3 regions of the Mycolicibacterium monacense genome follow, and region 3 is predicted to be linked to each of the others. Evidence: predicted binding sites of a transcription regulator. Region 3 holds the regulator's gene; each other region holds the start of a gene.
The links. Region 3 encodes LexA, which represses DNA repair genes until DNA is damaged. Its sites were predicted from a motif close to CGAACANNTGTTCG; they were not measured.
Positions count from the first base shown of each region.

Region 1: the regulator LexA is predicted to act here: its motif matches at 1,742-1,755, upstream of G6N49_RS05245 (HNH endonuclease signature motif containing protein).
Region 2: the regulator LexA is predicted to act here: its motif matches at 1,649-1,662, upstream of G6N49_RS17215 (error-prone DNA polymerase).

Region 1 covers NZ_AP022617.1:1,086,298-1,090,491, forward strand. Annotated here, with positions in the region: gene G6N49_RS05240 (NAD(+) synthase) at 1-402, shown strand, start outside; gene G6N49_RS05245 (HNH endonuclease signature motif containing protein) at 403-1,737, opposite strand; gene G6N49_RS05250 (WS/DGAT/MGAT family O-acyltransferase) at 1,861-3,249, opposite strand; gene G6N49_RS05255 (enoyl-CoA hydratase/isomerase family protein) at 3,328-4,149, opposite strand; gene G6N49_RS05260 (ribokinase) at 4,161-4,194, opposite strand, start outside.
Region 2 covers NZ_AP022617.1:3,594,334-3,598,527, forward strand. Annotated here, with positions in the region: gene G6N49_RS17215 (error-prone DNA polymerase) at 1-1,635, opposite strand, end outside; gene G6N49_RS17220 (hypothetical protein) at 1,754-2,734, shown strand; gene G6N49_RS17225 (universal stress protein) at 2,731-3,618, opposite strand; gene G6N49_RS17230 (MaoC/PaaZ C-terminal domain-containing protein) at 3,710-4,194, opposite strand, start outside.
Region 3 covers NZ_AP022617.1:2,614,167-2,618,360, reverse strand. Annotated here, with positions in the region: gene G6N49_RS12485 (sunset domain-containing protein) at 1-1,402, shown strand, start outside; gene lexA (transcriptional repressor LexA) at 1,410-2,102, opposite strand; gene G6N49_RS12475 (LysM peptidoglycan-binding domain-containing protein) at 2,290-2,736, shown strand; gene nrdR (transcriptional regulator NrdR) at 2,898-3,362, shown strand; gene G6N49_RS12465 (PhzF family protein) at 3,369-4,055, opposite strand; gene G6N49_RS12460 (alpha/beta fold hydrolase) at 4,091-4,194, opposite strand, start outside.

The sequences.
Region 1 (4,194 bases), 1.5 Mb from region 3:
CCCTCCGGTGAGGACGAGGAGATCCAGAGCAGTGAAGCCAAGGTGGGACCCTATGTCCTGCAGGACTTCTCGCTGTTCCAGGTGCTGCGTTACGGGTTCCGGCCGTCGAAGGTCGCCTTCCTGGCGTGGCACGCCTGGCGCGATGCCGACAGCGGCAACTGGCCCACCGGATTCCCGGACAGCAAGCGGCCCAGCTACACCCTCGACGAGATCAGGCACTGGCTGCAGGTGTTCGCCCAGCGGTTCTACTCGTTCAGCCAGTTCAAGCGCTCGGCGCTGCCGAACGGGCCCAAGGTGTCCGCAGGGGGTTCCCTGTCCCCGCGCGGTGACTGGCGCGCGCCGTCGGACATGTCCGCGCGAGTGTGGCTCGACGAGATCGAGAACGCGATCCCGAAGGGCTGACTATTCGGGTTCGTCGTCGTCTGCCTTGTCGGTGAGGTAGCGGTGGGGGTGGAAGTGGTTGTTGATGCGGGGTTGGCCGGTGTCCTGTTCCTTGGGTGGGGTCCATTCGGTGCGGCCGTTGCCGGGGCGGTGGGTGGTCCATCCGGTCTTTTCGATGAGCAGGTTGGCGGGTTGACACGCCAGGGTGAGGTCGTCGATGTCGGTGCGCCCACCGCGGGAGTAGTCGTCGGTGTGGTGGGCTTCGGCCCAGTAAAACGGCACGGTGCAGCCGGGGTGGGTGCAGCCCCTGTCGCGGGCGAACAGGGCTAGGCGTTGGGCGGTGGTGGCGCAGCGTTTGGCGCGGCCGAAATACAGGATTTCTTCGGTGTGGTCGTCGAACACCGCCAGGTAGTGCCGCGAGTGGGCGGCCATCCGGATCAGATCCCGGATGGGGATCTTGTTGCCGCCGCCGGTGTGCGCCCACCCGGCGGCACGTTCGAGCTCGTTGAGCGTCATCGTCGCGACGATGCTGGCGGGAACGCCGGCGACCTGGCCGAGGGAGCCGGAGGTGACCGCGTCGCGTAGGACGGTGGTGAGCGCGTCGTGGTGGCGTTGGCCGGTGGTGCGGTCGTCGCGGCCGGTGTGGGCGTCGTCGTGGGGCAGGTTGGCGCCGGGGGCGGCGTATTTGGCGGCGATGACATCCCAGTGCCCGCGGGCTTCAGGGGTGAGCCACCCCGAGACCCGGCTCATCCCGTCGGCCTGCTGGCGGCCGACGGTGAACTCACGGCGACGTTGGTGGGTGTGGTGGTCGGGTTCGGTGCCGTCCTGATCGATGAACCCCAGCAGGGTGTCGGCGACCTTGCGGAAGTCCTCGGGCCGCAGTGCGCTGGCGTGGCCGACCAGGTCGCGTTCGTAGTGGTCGCGGCGCTCCCAGGACACCCATGCCGGAAGCTTCTTGACGAACTCCTGAATGATCCGCACGTGGGCGGTGCCGATGTCGCCGCGGGCGACCGCATCGGCGGTGTGGGCCAACTCGGTCTGCACCCGCTCCCCGGTCAGGGTGTAGCGCGGCCCCAACTGGCGCGCGTCGGTGAGCTGCTCACCGGCGGCTTTGCGGGAGATGCGCAGGTGGTTGGCCAGCACCTCCTTGATAGAGGTGGCGCCGAGTTCATGCGGGTCGGCGTCCATCAGCCGCGCGGTCAGGCGGTGCTCCACACTGGGCACCGCCCACACCGCTGCTTTGATGCGGTCCAGTTCGGCCACGATCTGCTCGTAGGAGAGATCGTCGATGGAGGCGGTTTGCAGAGCGGCGATGGACGCCACGAGGTGGTCGACCGCGCCAGACAATCCATCCATGCTTCGAACACTAGTTCGAGGGTCTGACAAAACCGCCGGCGATGTGACTGTGGAAACCACTGTGACGAAAGAGGTTTCGAGAGTCAGCGCGCGTGCGCACACCCTCGCGCCAACAAGGAGGTGTCAGGTCACCAGCGCCAGCGTGCCAAGCGGTGTCGACCGATGCGGGACGGAGGCGAGGTCGGCGAGGCGCCCGACTCCCTGCGCGATCCCGCGGGCCAGCTCGTCGACGTCGGGCACCGCGTCGTAGTCGCTGATGATCCCGAAGAACAGTTTGTCGGCATAGCTGAGAATCGCTATGCCCGTGCGTAATTGGAGGGCGATCGGCGGGATCGGCAACAGCCGCCCGACTTTGCGGCCCATGATCGTCAGTTCCTCCTGCGGGCCGGGAACATTGGTCGCCAGCGCGACGACACCGCGCTGCGGCAACCGCGTCAGGTTCCGGACCGCCCATGCCGTCACCGCGAAGGGGATCGCATTCGCCGCCGACATGACGGCACTTCCGGCCTGCCGCTGTCCGCTGCCCTTCACGTACGTGAGCCTGCGGTGCACCGCCTGCAGCTGGTGGAGCGGATCGGCCTTGTCGACCGGCAGGCGGGGCAGCAACAACGACACCCGGTTGTCCGGTTCGTCCATGGCGTCTGCCGGACGAACCGAGACGGGCACCAGCGTCCGCAGCGAGTCACGACCGGGGTTCTCGCCGCGTCGGATCAGCAGCTCGCGGTAGCTGTGGGTGATGGCGGCCAGTGCCACGTCGTTGAGCGTGACCCCGAACTCGTCGCAGACGCGGCGCACATCGGGCAGCGACACGTCGACGGCGGCGTATCGGCGCATGCTGCCCACCGGGCCGTTCAGGACCGACGAGGGCGCCGGCCGCAGCACGCCGCCCGCGAGGTCGATCGCGCCACGGACCGCGCGGACCGCCGCGGTGGTCAGTCCCAACGATGTGCGCACCGCGCTCGACATCCAGCCGACGGGATCGATGCGCAGCGACCAGCCCGGCGACGGCACCGCCCGCGGATACGGGCGCAGCGCCGCGGTGGGCCCGTCGTCACACAGTGCGGTCAGTATCTGCGTCGCGGCGATACCGTCGGCGAGGCAGTGGTGCACCTTCATCAGCACCGCCCACCGGTGGCGCGACAACCCCTCGATCACCCAGCACTCCCACAGCGGCCGGGCCCGGTCGAGCCGGCGCTCCATGATGTCGGCGACCAGGCGGTCGAGATCCGCATCGCCACCCGGTCGCGGCAGGGCCGCACGCCGGATGTGATGGGAGATGTCGAAGTGTTCGTCGGGCACCCACTCCGGCGCACCGAGGTCCAGCGGACGGGTGTGGACGAGCTGCGTGAGCCGCGGCACGGCCGTCAGCCGTTCGGTGAGGGTGGCCGTCAGCGCGGCGAAGTCGGGCATCGGGCCGTCGAGGACGGCGACGCCGCCGATTGCGAGGCTCACGTGCGGGTCCGCGTCCTCGGCCTCGAGGAAGCCCGCGTCCAGGGTCGTCAGGTGCTCCACGCACCGAACGTCGCATTCCGTCCGGCCGGCACACCAGGGCCATTGGTCCCGAGTTCAACCAGTTGAGCTATGCCGCGGTCACAACCGCCCGTCGATCCGCAGCTCAGGGTGCACCCAGTCGGGTGAGCGCCGCTCCTTGAAGGCCATGAACCCCTCGATCGACTCGGGTGCGCCCAGGCTCGACTGCATCCCGATGCGGTCGTAGAGGCCGATGTAGTTGTCGAGGCTCGACTTGATGACCGAGCGGGCATGCGGTGCGGTGCGGCAGCACTGCGCGAGCACCTCCCGGGCGGCGTCGTGGAGGTCGTCGTGGGGCACCACCCGCGCGACCAGCCCCCAGTCCAGGGCCTCGGCCGCCGACAGGGTGCGGCCGGTGAACATCAGGTCCCGGGTGCGCACCGGGCCGATCAGCCGCGCCAGCATGTGGCTGTAGTAGGTGTCGGCGATCCCGCGGTAGAGCTCGGGCACCCGGAACGTGGCGCGATCACTGACGACGGCCACGTCGCTGCACAGCGCGATCTGCATGCCGCCGCCCTGACAGAGCCCGTTGACCGCCGCCACAACGGGTTTCGCGGACTGGCGCAGCGTGTCGAACGGCAACGCGTCCATACCCAGCGCCGATCCGAAGGTCAACCAGTTGTCCGCCCCGCCGCCGCCCATGTCGCCGCCAGGCGCGAACACGTCGCCGGTCCCGGTGATCAACAGACCCGCGAGGTCGGGATCGGTGCCCACGTGGTTGACCGCGTACTTGATGCCGAAGTACATCGCCGGGGTCATCGCGTTGCGCGCCTCGGGGCGGTCGAGCGTGCACACCCCGAACGCCCCCTCGCGGGTGAACCGCAGATAGGGCGTGCCCAGCCAGTCACCGTCCGGTGGGCGTGGGGCGTCGTGCTCTGACATCGCTTCTCCTGTCATCTCAATGCGTCGTCGATCGCTTCGGCGGTG
Region 2 (4,194 bases), 980 kb from region 3:
GATCTGCAACGCCAGATCGACCACCGGCTCGGGAATGCCCTCGATGTCCGGTGAGTCGGCCAGCCCGTTCCACTTGCTGAGCTGTTTACTCCAGGCGTCCTGCTGCCCCTGGGAGAAGCCGAGCGCCCGGGCCATGTCCCGGATGGCGCTGCGGCCGCGGTAGGTGATGACGTTGGCGACCTGGGCGGCGTAGTCACGGCCGTAGCGGTCGTAGACGTACTGGATCGCCTGCTCACGCAGATCGGATTCGATGTCGATGTCGATGTCGGGCGGCCCGTCACGGGCCGGGGACAGGAACCGTTCGAACAACAGCTCGTTGGCGACCGGGTCCACGTTGGTCACCCCCAGCGCGTAGCAGACCGCGGAGTTGGCCGCCGAACCCCGCCCCTGGGCGAGGATGCCGTTCTCCTTGCAGAACCGGGTGATGTCGTGGACGACGAGGAAATAGCCGGGGAAGGACAGCTTTTCGATGACCCGCAGCTCGTGCTCGATCTGCGCGTAGGCCTGCGGCGCCCGTTCCGGCGGGCCGTAGCGGTTGCGGGCGCCGAGCATCACCAGATGCCGCAGCCAGCTGTCCTCGGTGTGCCCGGCGGGCACGTCGAACGGCGGCAGTTTCGGGGCGATCAGCGCCAGCCCGAACGCGCACTGCTCCCCCAGGTCGGCGGCGGCGGTGACGACCTGCGGGCAGTGCGCGAACAGCCGGGCCATCTCCTCCCCCGAGCGCAGATGCGAACCACCGAGCGGGGCGAGGTAGCCCGCGGCCTCGTCGATCGAGTGACGGGCCCGGATCGCGCCCATCGCCATCGCCAGCCTGCCGCGTGACGGTTCGGCGAAATGCGCTGCGGTGGTGGCCACGACGGTCAGGCCGAAGCGTGGTGCCAGCTCGGCCAGCGCGGCGTTGCGTTCATCGTCGAGGGGGTGGCCGTGGTGGGTCAGCTCCACGCTGACCCGGTCGCGGCCGAACCGGTCCACCAGGTCGGCGAGGGCTTTCTCGGCCGCCGCCGGGCCGCCCTCCGAGAGAGCTTGGCGGACATGGCCTTTGCGGCAGCCGGTGAGGATGTGCCAGTGCCCGCCGGCGGCCTCGGTGAGCGCGTCGTAGTCGTAGCGGGGCTTTCCCTTCTCGCCCCCGGCCAGATGCGCCTTGGCGATCTCGCGCGACAGCCGGCGGTAGCCCTCGGGTCCGCGGGCCAGCACCAGCAGGTGGGGGCCCGGTGGATCGGGCACCTCATTTCTTGCGGAGCGCGCGCCCATGCCCAGCGACAGTTCGGCGCCGAACACCGTGCGCATGTCGAGTTCCCTGGCGGCCTCGGCGAACCGGACGACCCCGTAGAGCCCGTCGTGGTCAGTCAGCGCGATGGCCCGCAGGTCAAGGCGGGCGGCCTCCTCGACGAGTTCCTCCGGGGTGCCTGCGCCGTCGAGGAAGCTGTACGCCGAGTGGGCGTGCAGTTCGGCGTACGGCACCGCGCCGCCCGAGCGCGGCAACTGCGGAGCCTGGTAGGCGCCGCGTTTACGCGACCACGCCGGGCTGTCGCCGCCGTCACCGGGAGGTTCGCGCAGAGACTCCCCGGCGCGGCGGGGCTTGCCGTTCAAGACCCGCTCGATCTCCGGCCATGTCGGCCCGTTGGAGAAACCCACCCCACGAGTGTATCGAACACGCGTTCGATGGTCGATGTCCGGCGGGCGCACGCGGACTGCGCTGCCGAACGGCGAGGTGACCTCTACGATGTCCTTGCCTAGGGAAGGACATCGGGGAATGGCGTCACACAGGTACATCGGCTACGTCGGCGGATTGGCGGTCGCAGTCGGCGTGGGCGCCGCGGTCGCAGTCTCCGGCCAGGGCCTCGCGCACGCGGAGACCGAGTCGGCGTCGAGCGCCTCGGAGTCGGCGAGCGGTTCGGAGTCGTCGGGCTCCGTCGACGCCGGACCCGCGAAGCCACAAGCCGAACCGGATACCGAGGCCGACGAGACCGACGACAGCACCGAGGACACTTCTGAGGACAAGCCCGACAAGGCTGGAGCCGACAAGCCGTCGCTGAGCCAGAAGCTCCGGCAGTCGGCGAAGGATTTCGAGGCCGAGCAGGTCGAGAAGCTGCGCAGCGTGTTCACGCTCCGCGCCGTCGAGAAGGATGCCGACGTCGAGCCGGTGGCCAAGCGCGACAGCGCATCCGACGATGCAGCCGCCGATGCTGACGAGGAAGCGCTCGAGGATGTGGCCGCACCGGCCCGCCTGGTCCAGGAACCCGCCGACGAGTCCGCTGACGAGTCGGTGTCCGCGGCCGCCGCCGCGCCGGTGCCGTGGAGCCCCGACCCGTTCCGGCCCGACGATCCGGACCCCCAGGACATGCCCGGTGCGGTCCTCACGCTGCGCGACCTGCTCATGGGTGCGGCCGGCCCGGAGTTCCGCCCCTACATCCGCGAAGGCGTCGAAGCGGTGTACCGCGGCAGCCAGATCGTGCCGTGGGTGAACGTCGTCGTGCCCGCGTACAAGATCGTCCCGGCTTTCATCGAGGCCGCCCAGGGCAACAAGGCGGGCGCGCAGGTCATCATCAACGAACTGCTCAAGACCACCGGCCCGGTGTCACTGCTGTACTACGGCTACGACCAGATCGCCGACCTCGCCAACATGGAGTACGAGGCGCGCCTGCTCAAGGAGCAGTTCTACAGCACGGCGTGGGACACTCTGGACCCGCTGGCGCTGCTGCACGAGTACGGCGACCACGGCCTGCCCGGTTAGGGCAGGTCTTCGGGCGTGAGTTGATCGCGCGGGATGACCACCACCGGCACGTGCAGGACGCGCAGCATCTTGGCGGCCGTCGAGCCGAGGAACAGCCGTCGCGGTGCGCTCAACCGGCTGGAACCGACCATGATGAGATCACCGTCGTGCCATTCCAGCTTGGCCACCGCGTCCTCGACGCCGCGCCCGTCGACGGTCAGCGAGGTCACCGGAATACCCTCGGGCAGACCGCGTTTCGCCGCTTCCAAGGTCTGGTTGGCGTGTTCGAGCGCCCGGTGCCGCACCGCGTCGACGTCACCGCGCAGCACCCCGAACGTCGGGTCGAGCGCCACGAGCGAGACCAGCCGCAGCGGTGTGCCCGCCGCCGAGCTGAACCGGACCGCGTGCTCGAGCAGCAGGTCCGCGCCCTCGCGGCGGCCGAGGGCGCACGTCACCTCCCGGACGCGCTCGACCGGCGAGTCCCGGAGTCCGCGCGGCGCCACCGCGACGGGCATCGGCGCCGAGTGCAGCAGCTGGTTGACCACCGAGCCGAGCGTGTAACTGCCGGCCAGGCCACCGCCCGATCCCCCCACCACGATCGCGTCGGCGCCGAGCCGGCCCGCTTCGGTGATGAGCCCGTCGGCGGCGGAGTCGGTGAACACCAGATGGCTGTGCGCCGACACGTCGGCGGGCACCGACGCCATCGCATCGGCCAGCCACTTCTCGGCCTGACGGGCAAGCAGATCGTCGTGCTCACCGGTCGGAACCATGGCCGGCAGTGCCCGGTCGGACGGCAGCATGATGCAGATGTCGAGTTCGGCGCCGAGCGTGCGGGCCAGGCGGACGCCCAGCGCGAGTGCGTCCGCGCCACCGGGGGTGGCGAGATAACCGACGACCAACCTCATGACCGAACCACCGCCCATCTCGCACGTCCGGCGAACGCCGCGGATTCCAATCCTGTCAATCGGAGGCCGTTTTCACCGGCACTTCACCAAATCAAGGTCGATACTGCGCGGTCCCGTCCTCGAGCACCAGTCGGGCGCCCGAGCCGTCCGGGGCGGCGGCCTCGGTCCGGAACACCGCGTCGCCCTCGGCGGTGCGCCACACCGACGTCGTCAACGTCTCGCCGGGGAACACCGGCGAGGTGAAGCGGGCGCCGATCGCGGTGACCCGCGTGGCGTCACCGTCGCCGAGCGCGGCGACCAGCGCACGGCCGGCGACACCGTAGGTGCACAGCCCGTGCAGGATCGGACGCGGGAAGCCGGCCAGCTCGCGGGCGAACCACGGATCGCTGTGCAGCGGGTTGCGGTCCCCGGAGAGCCGGTAGAGCAGGGCCTGGTCCTCGCGGGTCGGTAGGGCGATGCGCGCATCCGGCTCGCGCTCGGGGATCTCCGGCGCCTGCGGTCGCGTCCCAGGCTGCCCGCCGAATCCGCCCTCGCCGCGGATCACCGCCGTCGAGACCGTCTCGGCGACCACCTCGC
Region 3 (4,194 bases):
CGCCAAGGACGGGCCGCAGTACAAGATCGGCGAGGACGGGGTCGGTCAGAACTACACCGGCGGCAAGATCTTCTACACCCCGCAGACCGGGGCGAACGTGGTGACCGGTCAGGTCCTCGAGAAGTACGAGAGCGTGGGCGGGCCGGAAGGCGATCTGGGCTTCCCGACCAGCAGCGAAGCCGACGGCGGGCTCGGGTCGAACAGCCGCATCAGCACGTTCGCCGCCAAGGACGAGCCGGTCATCTTCTGGACCCCCGACTACGGCGCCGTGATCGTGCGGGGCGCGATGAACGCGGGGTGGTCGAAGCTCGACGGCGCGAAGGGCCCGCTGGGCGCGCCCATGGCCGATCAGACCGAGAACGGCGACGTCGTCACCCAGCGGTTCAGCGAAGGGGTGCTGTCCTACGACCGGTCGACGGGCAGGTTCAGCACCGAGCCGGCGAATCTCGCCGCACGGCTCGCCGGATTGGAGGTGCCGGGCGAGGACGTGCCGAACGCACCGGCGGAGCCGCAGTCCTCGGCCGCCGAGGACGACGGTGAGTGGTTGAGCTGGCGGTGGAACTGGTGGTGGCTGCTCGCGCTCATCCCGGTGCTGCTCGTGGTCGGTCTGATCGTGGGGGCGGCGCTGTGGAGGCGCCGACGCGACGACCGGGACCACCACTTCCGCGACGACGAGGACATCTTCGCCGACGCCGCGCGATACCGGCCGTCCGACGGTGGCCCGTCGGACGACGGCGAGGGCGCCGACGAGCACGGGCGGTATCTCGGTGGCTACGGTGCGCCGGCGACAACGGCGAACCCGTGGGACCCCCGTGCCGACTCCGCGGACGAGGCCGTTGCGGCCGACCGGCCATCCGCGCCCGACCGGCCATCCGCGCCCGACCTCTTCGGAGGGCAGGACGATCCCGACTCGATCGACACCGCGCCGACGCGTATCGAGGCGCCGATCAGCGACGAGGAGCGTGCGCAGTCCGCGTTGGAGGAGCCCTCCCTGCCCGCGCCCACGCTCGGGGGGTCGACCGCGCCGGAGCCGGCGGACATCGAACCGGCCGACGTAGGAACGGCTGACGAAAAACCGGCGGACATAGAACCGGCTGACGAGGAACCCACGGACGAGGCATCGTCGGTGCCCGGGGCGTTCGTGGTGGCTCCCTTCGTCGACGATGCGCCGAGCGGCAGGCATGCGGCCATCGACATCGACGAGCCGACGCCCGGCCGCACCGCGATCCAGTTGGCCGTGGACGCTTCGGGTGTGGCGCCGACCGGTTACCCGGTGAAGGCGGATACCAGGACGGGCCTGTACTGGGTGCCGGGCAGCCGTGGCTACGACGACGCGGTCGCGGAGATCTACTTTGCCAGTGAGGAGTTCGCCCGCACCAACGGGTTCGTCCGCGGCGACTGAGCCGGCGTCAGATCTTGCGGATGACCGTGACGACCTTGCCCAGCACCGCCGCGTCGTTACCGGGGATGGGCTCGAACGCGGGGTTGTGCGGCATCAGCCACACCTGACCGCGGCTGCGTTTGAAGGTTTTCACGGTGGCCTCGCCGTCGATCATGGCCGCGACGATGTCGCCGTTGTCGGCGACGGCCTGTTGCCGGACGACGACCCAGTCGCCGTCGCAGATCGCGGCGTCGACCATCGAGTCGCCCACCACCTTGAGCAGGAACAGCGACCCCTCGCCGACGAGTTCGCGCGGTAGCGGGAACACGTCCTCGACCGCTTCCTCCGCCAGGATCGGCCCTCCGGCGGCGATCCGGCCGAGCACCGGTACGAACGTCGGTTCGGGTAGCGCGTCGCTGCCCGCGACGTCCGTGGTGACCACCGGCGTCGCCGGCTCGTCGGACAGGCGTACGTCGACGGCGCGGGGCCGGTTGGGGTCACGCCGCAGATAGCCCTTGCGTTCGAGTGTGCGCAGCTGATGCGCCACCGAGGACGTCGACGTCAGGCCGACGGCGTCGCCGATCTCCCGGATGCTCGGGGGGTAGCCGCGGCTGGTCACCGAGGCGCGGATGACCTCGAGGATGGTGCGTTGTCGTTCGGTCAGGCCGGCGTCTGCGCCGCGGCGCCCGCCGGTCCGGGTCTCGCTGCTGTCGTCGCTCATGGGCCTGAATCTAGTCGCCCGACGCCCGATGATCAAACATGTGTTCGACGCGTGTCGTGGTCGGACGGACTTGTCGGACCCCTCGCTTATCGTCGGCAACAGTTCGATCACACGTTCTATCCATCGAACACCTGATCGACTACATTCGAACACACAGGCGAACACCCACCAGGGAAGGGGCACGCACATGACGATCCTCGAAGTGAGGCAGACCCAGCAGCATCCGGCCGCGCGCGGGGTGCGCCGCCCGGTCGACGCCCGGCGGCCGCGGGCAGGTCGGCCCGCCGGGGCGGCGCTGCGCCACCGGGGCAACGGTGTGCTGGTCTCACGTGCCTCGCACCGGCGCCGTCCCATCACGCCCGCGACGACGGTGCTGCTCGCACTGGTGGCCGCCGGCATCACGGTGTGGCTGGGGCTGGTCGCGAACCTGGGCGGCGTCGCGGGCCAGCAGGCGCCCGTACCCGCTGACCTGGCCGTGGTGCAGGTGCAGATGGGGGAGAGCCTGCATCAGGTCGCGCAGCGGGTCGCCCCCGACGCCCCGGTCGGTGCGGTGGTCGAACGGATCCGCGAGCTCAACCAGCTGGATTCGGCGGCCATCGACGCCGGGCAGACGCTGATCGCCCCTGTCGGCTGACGTGCGTCGTGGACAGTGAATCGTGGTGCGGGGCACCGTCGCTGCTCTGCGCGCCGGATACGGGGTGGCCCTGGGCCCGCGCCGTCGGCGGTGGCGATGGCACCCGAGTAGGCTCGGAGAGGTTCGAAGGACGAACCCGGTGGTCTGGCGAAGGAGCGGTGATGCACTGTCCGTTCTGCCGTCATCCTGATTCGCGCGTCGTCGACTCCCGTGAGACCGATGAAGGTCAGGCGATCCGGCGCCGCCGGTCCTGTCCGGAGTGCGGCCGGCGGTTCACCACCGTTGAGACCGCGGTGCTCGCGGTGGTCAAGCGCAGCGGTGTGACGGAACCGTTCAGCCGCGAGAAGGTCATCAAGGGTGTGCGCCGGGCGTGCCAGGGGCGCCAGGTCGACGACGACGCACTCAATCTGCTCGCCCAGCAGGTCGAGGATGCGGTCCGGGCGACCGGTTCACCGGAGGTTCCCAGCCACGAGGTGGGCCTCGCCATCCTCGGGCCGCTGCGCGATCTCGACGAGGTCGCCTATCTGCGCTTCGCCTCGGTGTACCGATCCTTTGAATCCGCAGCAGATTTCGAGCGCGAGATCGAAGCCCTGCGCGCACACCAGGACGTCACGCGGTCGGGCTGAGAGAGGTCAGTCCACGCGGCGCCCGGCGTCGGCGACGACCCGCCCGGCGATGCTGACCCACCCGTCGGGACTCCACACGGTGTGGATCACCGAACCCTTGCCCTGCACGATCGTCAGATCGCGGCTCAGGTAGTCGGTGATGCGCACGGCCGCAGCGCCGGTCGCCTCATCCTCCGGCACTCCGAGATCCGGGGCGAACATGCGCGCGCGGATGTGCCCGGCATCGCGGTCGGTCCACGTCCACAGGTAGTGGTGGGCGTCGTCGGAATAGTCGCCCGGATCGGCGGCGGCCAGGACCTCGGTGGAGGACAGATCGTGGATCGCGAACTCCGGCGCCCAGTCGGAGCGCGCCCTGACCACGGTGAGGTCGCCCTCGTAGCCGACCTGCACGATGCCGGCCGGAACCTGCAGGGTGTGCACCGGCAGCCCGTTCTCCCGCAGCCACCACGCCGCGCCGACCGTGGGATGCCCGGCGAACGGAAGTTCGGTGGCAGGGGTGAAGATCCTGATGTGGGCGGTCGTCGCACCGGCCTGCGGGATGTCGACGAAAATCGTTTCGCTGTAGCCGAGTTCACGGGCGATGCGCTGCCGGTCGCCGGGATCGACGGCGGCCGCGTCGACGACGCCGAGCGGGTTGCCGTGGTTGCCGTCGGGATCGGTGAAGACACGCAAGACCTGGACATCGATGGCCATGCGCCGATGCTACGTGTTCGGCGGTGACGGGGCGGTCAGGTCGCGCTGCGTTCGTCGCTGCCCATCGCGTCGAGGACCGCGACGCGGGTGTCGACGGACCCGCTGATCGCCGATTCGCTCAGGCCGGTCCGCAACAACT